Linked DNA regions of Oceanicoccus sp. KOV_DT_Chl. The protein of the gene in region 1 binds, or shares a complex with, the protein of each later gene. Links are inferred from orthologs where the notes say so. Each region holds a gene or a part of one and is shown on either strand. Other genes may lie near its edges.

The links.
Region 2: the proteins of UNITIG_RS15770 (region 1) and UNITIG_RS14000 are in contact, whole or in part, in a crystal structure (PDB 1JZD), measured with the Escherichia coli proteins. The link is inferred for Oceanicoccus sp. KOV_DT_Chl from one-to-one orthologs.

The regions. Positions count from the first base shown.
Region 1 is NZ_FQLF01000004.1:59,258-62,494, forward strand. What follows is about bases 271-3,176. They hold UNITIG_RS15770 (DsbC family protein), read left to right. Parts: upstream 271-1,255; coding sequence 1,256-2,098; downstream 2,099-3,176. Other genes in these bases: xerD (site-specific tyrosine recombinase XerD), read left to right, coding at 271-1,139; UNITIG_RS15775 (homoserine dehydrogenase), read left to right, coding at 2,268-3,176. In the rest of the region: rplS (50S ribosomal protein L19), read left to right, coding at 1-61; more of xerD, read left to right, coding at 237-270; more of UNITIG_RS15775, read left to right, coding at 3,177-3,237. UniProt on the Escherichia coli protein: Acts as a disulfide isomerase, interacting with incorrectly folded proteins to correct non-native disulfide bonds.
Region 2 is NZ_FQLF01000002.1:2,167,589-2,170,770, reverse strand. Bases 331-3,181 are described here. They hold UNITIG_RS14000 (protein-disulfide reductase DsbD), read left to right. Parts: upstream 331-792; coding sequence 793-2,571; downstream 2,572-3,181. Other genes in these bases: aroQ (type II 3-dehydroquinate dehydratase), read left to right, coding at 2,997-3,181; UNITIG_RS14005 (hypothetical protein), read right to left, coding at 331-615. Also shown: more of UNITIG_RS14005, read right to left, coding at 1-330; more of aroQ, read left to right, coding at 3,182-3,182. UniProt on the Escherichia coli protein: Required to facilitate the formation of correct disulfide bonds in some periplasmic proteins and for the assembly of the periplasmic c-type cytochromes.

The DNA.
Region 1 (3,237 bases):
ATACTACTTGCGTGAATTGAGTGGTCGTGCCGCTCGTATTAAAGAGAAATTGGCTAAATAACCAGTAGCGAATAAATCGGGCTGATTAATTCGATCAGCAGCTTATAGAAAGGCAGCCATTGGCTGCCTTTTTTATGCGCGAATGAAAGTATCGCCCAGCTTAGTTGTAAATTGCTAGCCAAATTAGACACTCAGCACTTGTGGTTGTTTGCGAAGCGCGGCAAGCTAGTGCCACGATGACAATAACAACTGAAAACCCCATTATAGATCTTTTTCTCGACGCTTTATGGATGGAAAAAGGTTTAAGCCAAAACACGTTATCTTCCTATCGTAGGGATTTGAAACTGTTTGACCAATGGTTGCAGTGCACGGCCAGTCCCGGGCTGCTTCAAGTACAGCCTAGCGATATTCAAAGTTATCTTGCGGCACGTTTGCGCGACCAAAAATCCCCCCGATCGACCGCTCGATTGTTATCTTGCTTACGCGGATTTTATCAGTACCAGTTGCGTGAATCTAAAATAGCACTGGATCCAACACTGGATATAGATAGCCCTAAACTACCGATGCCGCTTCCCAAGTCACTTAGTGAGACCGAGGTTGAGGAGTTATTAAGTGCCCCGGATGTAGAGGTACCATTGGAACTGCGTGACCGGGCGATGCTGGAACTGTTATATGCCTCGGGTTTGCGAGTGACGGAGTTAGTCTCTTTACGTATGGGGCAGCTTAGTTTGACGCAAGGTGTAGTTAAAGTGATGGGCAAAGGTAGTAAAGAACGCTTGGTGCCGACTGGTGAGGAGGCTTTATATTGGATGCAGCGGTATATGCAGCATGGGCGGCCCCTATTATTGGGGACTCACATGAGCGATGTTATTTTCCCGTCAAGACGTGGCACTATGATGACCCGACAAACCTTTTGGCACCGGATAAAGTTATATGCGCAGCGAGCGGGAATCAAAAAAACATTGTCTCCCCATACCCTGAGGCATGCTTTTGCCACACATTTGATTAATCATGGGGCAGATTTGCGGGTGGTACAATTACTGTTAGGACACAGTGACCTGAGCACCACACAAATATATACTCATGTTGCTCGTGAACGTATGAAAGAATTACATACCCAGCATCATCCGCGCGGTTAGTTATAGGGTTGAGCGTATAATGGGATAAGCAATCAAGGAACCAAGTGAGTGTGCCGAAGACTAATGTCAGTATGTGGGTCCTGGTGCGTAAACAATAACAATTGAGAGAGTATTTAATGAATTATTTAGGTCGAAAGTTTCACTCTGCAAGCAACTATTTGCTGGGGTGCTTTATCTGTTTGATGAGTAGTGTGGTTGTCGCTCAAGCAGCGCCCGCTGCAATCGAAGGCGAAACCGCTATCGCGGAAACTATCAAAACAAGCTTGCTAGCTAGCCGTCCGGGTTTAAGTGTCGAGAGTATTAAAGCTAGCCCAATCGCAGGTTTGTATGCCGTCCAAATTGCTAACGGTCCGGTGCTGTATTCGACGGCTGATGGCAAGTATTTCGTGCTAGGTGATTTGTACCAGGTGGCTGTAGGTGGCTTTGTGAATTTGGCCGAACAGGAGCGTGAATCCGGTCGTGCCGAGTTGATGGCCGGAGTCAATATGGCAGATATGATTGTGTTTTCACCAAAGCAGCAGCCGGCCAAGGCGTCTATCATGGTCTTTACCGATGTCGATTGCTTCTATTGTCAGAAACTGCACCAGGAAGTACCGGATCTGAATCGCTTGGGTATTGAGGTACGTTATTTGGCTTATCCTCGTGCCGGTATTGGGTCTGACTCATATAAGAAAATTGCCAGTGCCTGGTGTGCAAAAGATAAGCAAGAGGCACTGACTAAATTAAAAAATCGTCAGCCGATTACTACCAATGTTTGTGCGACCAATCCAGTCGCTGCACAGTTTAGTTTAGGTCAACAAGTGGGTGTGACAGGAACGCCTGCACTTATTACCGAGCAGGGTCGTTTAATGCCTGGGTATATGCCTGCTTTGCAATTGGCGAGTGCGTTGGGAGTGCCGGTTGATCCTGAAATCGCTGCTGAACTTCAAGCAAAGCAAGCCGCACAAAAGCAGCGCTAAAAGTTCTATACGTATAATGTTAAACGGCACCTTCGGGTGCCGTTTGTATTTGCGAGTCGGTAGCTGCATTGGGTGTTTCTGGATGGCATTGAGCGCCAAGCTGAAATACAATGCGCGCTCGGAAAATAAACCAATATTTAAATAATCAATTTAGGTGGGAGTGGGCAGTTTGAACCCGGTCAATGTAGGTATTTGTGGTCTAGGAACAGTAGGTAAAGGCACGCTGGATGTCTTAACGCGCAATAATGCAGAAATATCAGCGCGTTCAGGGTGTGACATTGTTATCACCCATATCGGTGCTCGTGGTGGTGCAGACGTAGCTGGAATTAAAGTCAGTACTGATATTTTCGCGGTAGCCGAAGATCCAGATGTTCATGTATTGGTCGAGTTAATTGGCGGCACGACCGTGGCCAAAGAGCTGGTTATGAAAGCCATTGAAAATGGTAAGCATGTGATCACTGCAAATAAGGCTTTAATCGCTGAATTTGGCAATGAAATTTTTGCTGCAGCAGCTGTAAAGGGTGTCAGTGTTTCTTTTGAAGCCGCGGTTGCGGGCGGTATCCCTATTATCAAAGCTATTCGAGAAGGTCTGGCGGCCAATAAAATTGAGTGGTTGGCCGGAATTATTAATGGCACAGGTAATTTTATTCTCACTGAGATGCGGGAAAAAGGTCGCGACTTTGGTGATGTGTTAACCGAAGCGCAGCAGTTAGGCTATGCCGAAGCTGATCCAACCTTTGATGTGGAAGGTATTGATGCTGCGCATAAATTAGTGATTTTAGCTTCGTTGTCTTTTGGAATCCCACTGCAATTTGATAAGGTTTTTACCGAAGGTATTACTAGAATATCTACTGAAGATGTCAACTATGCTGAGGAGCTTGGTTACCGCATTAAACATTTAGGTGTCGCACGCAAGACCGAGAAAGGTGTTGAGTTACGGGTGCACCCAACACTGATTCCTGAAAAACGTTTAATTGCCAATGTGAACGGGGTGATGAATGCGATTCTAGTGAAAGGTGATGCGGTTGGCCCCACCTTGTTTTATGGCGCGGGCGCAGGCGCAGAGCCGACTGCATCAGCTGTAGTGGCTGATGTTATTGATGTGGCGCGAACGCTGAGTGCCGAACCAAAACACCGTG
Region 2 (3,182 bases), on another replicon or contig:
CTGTTGATACACCCAACGCCCCTCCGCATCGTTGCGAGCAACAATTAATAATCGCGACTGCTTAGCCCGTGCTTGCTGCGCCAACTCAGCTAGCTGCTGTTGAATGAGTTCATTACGCGCCGACAATGCACCAACCGGCAGCAATACTTCACCTGTTCGTACTGTCTGTTTATAACGCTGGCGAATCGCCTCTGTGGTAAGGGGGTTAGCAGCAATCATCTCTGCACGCCGCAGCATTTGTTCTGCCAAACCCAATCGGTGACTATCGAATGCCTGCTCCGCCAACTGCAAGTAGCGACGGGTAATTTCATGCATACCCCAATGCGCCTCGGCATTCTCCTGATCGACAGCCAGCACCTGCCGATACCAATCATAGGCACTGTCAAACTCAGGCACCATCAACCGATCATCAGCCAGCGCTTGCTGTGCATTGGCCAGCATCACCCTAAGCTGCTGACGCTGCCCGGCAGCTGATAGCTGCCGGGCTGGCTCTGGCTGAACCAGCGCCTCCACCACCGGTGCAGGCATCGGCTTTGCCACAAAACCATTACAGGCCACTAACGAAAATCCAAGCAGGCTATAAACCAGGCCACGCTGCATTATCCACATCAACATTTAAACCTCATTGAGACACTCGCATAAAATAAGATAATGGGTATGGTGCCACAGTTATTAAACAATATTGCGCTACAATAACCGACACTAACAGTCAGGGAACTAAGCAAGGGTTTACCAGCCCAAGGCATAACGCTAGCTGCCGTCACTATACTTTCAAACACCCTCAGGAATTTTATGTACTTTCGACTTATTATTCTCGCTTTCAGCCTGATACTCCACAGCAGCTACAGCCAGGCCCAGAACGACTTCGATAACAATGCCTCCAGCAGCTTTAGCACTAATAACTTCGGTGATGACCCGGAATTTTTACCGGTAGAACAAGCCTATCAGCTTAACGCAGAATTTGAAGCTGACGGCCAATTACGACTGAACTGGCAAATTGCCGATGACTACTATCTATATCGCCATGGCTTTCGTTTCCAGCTCTCCGCCAACGGTCAGGTGCTGACCAGCGATGCCATCATCCCCAGCGGACTGGAAAAAGAAGATGAATACTTTGGTCGCGTGGAAGTCTACTACCAACAAGCGGATATTTTTCTACCCAAACTACCCGCACTTACCAATATTCAATTAACCGTTACCAGCCAGGGCTGCGCTGACGCTGGCTTATGCTACCCCCCTTACTCACAATATTTTAAAATCAACGGCCAGCAGCTTAGCATTCAGGAAACAACCAAACCCGCGGCCATCGATGCAGGAAACAGCCAAACCACCACAGTTCAGCCCGAGACTAAAACAACCAACTGGAACCAGCTCCCGTATATGCTGTTACTAGCCATACTCGGCGGTTCCATTTTGAATTTAATGCCCTGTGTGTTTCCAGTACTTAGCCTAAAAGTATTGGCCTTCGCTAACGACAAACAACACTCGCCAACCACCCATGGCTGGTCGTATAGCGCCGGGGTAATTGCCAGCTTTGTATTAGTGGCCTTCATTCTGGTGACACTTCAGGCAGCAGGCGAAGCAATTGGCTGGGGCTTTCATTTACAGTCACCATGGCTGGTAGCCGGCCTCGCTTATTTATTTTTTGTTATGGGCCTGAGCTTATCTGGTTTTGTCGACATCGGCGGCCAATGGATGAACGCTGGCAATGAGCTAGCCAGCAAGCAAGGCTATAGCGGCAGCTTTTTTAGTGGCGTTCTGGCGACAGTTGTCGCCAGCCCATGTACCGCCCCGTTTATGGGAACCGCGCTAGGCTTTGCTATCACCCAACCCAAATCAATTGCAGTACTGGTGTTTGCCGCCCTCGGCCTAGGCATGGCACTACCGGTATTACTGCTTAGCTATTCACCAAAACTGCTGGCCAAAATCCCTAAACCGGGCATCTGGATGGAGCATCTAAAGGAATTTCTCGCCTTCCCTCTCTACATCACTGCGATCTGGTTATGCTGGGTAGTGGGTAATCAGACAGGGGTCAATGGCATGGCGACACTGCTGTTGGGCTGCAGCATACTGGCGCTGGCAATATGGCTTTGGTCCGGAGGCGTTATTAAACGGACTTTAAGTGCTATCTGCCTGGCAACTGCCATCAGTTTATTGGTTAGCCCGATGTTGCGCACACAGGATAACAGCACTGCGAGCACTGCTGACCAAAGCTGGATTGCCTATCAACCCGAGACGCTGGCGCAACTAAGGCAACAAGGCAAACCCGTATTTATAAATATCACTGCCGACTGGTGTATTACTTGCCTGGCCAATGAGAAAGTCACACTGAGCACTCAAACCATACAACAGGCATTGCAAACCGCCGGGATCACCTACCTAAAAGGTGACTGGACTAACCACAATCCACTAATCACTGACTTGCTAAAGCAATATGGCCGCAATGGTATTCCCCTCTATATAATGTTTCCCGCTGGCAACGCCTCTCATGGCACGCTACTCCCGCAAATTCTGACCGTGGACATCGTACTGGATGCCATCGCCGCTGCCACACCAGCTGAAAATAGTTAAAACTCTTAGTTATAAGCCAATTTTTAATTAGAGTTGCTGCGATCGTCGTAGAAACGATTTTTTTATCAATTCCAGGCTTACAAACCGTCAAACTTTTACAAAACCGTCAATATATCAACTTTTAACAGACGATAGACGCATTATTTAAGAAAAAGTCGACATTTCCCCCAATCTCCCCAAATAGTGTGAAGAACATGTCGCCTATTGTCGCTAAAAGGTTAAAGACAAACACAAACTTGAGGCAATCTTGCATTCAATTGTCGCTATTTTGCTGCTATATGCATTGAAATAAACAAAAGTTGGACTAGGCTTATTTTTTAAGGCAGAATCGCGCCAACTAGCCATTACGAGTTAGCTTGATAGTCATTCGCGGCACTAGCCAGGATCAATCTAGATACAATAAAGGCGCAAATCAGGATCAAATCATGGCATCTTTTCTGGTACTCCACGGCCCCAATCTCAACCTGCTCGGTAGTCGTGAGCCTGAAGTATACGGTTCAGATACGCTGGATGACATCAACCGGGACTTAACCGACGCCGCTATCGCTGCTGGCCACCACTTGCTAACCATGCAAAGTAATGCGGAGTACGAACTTATTGAGCGCATCCAC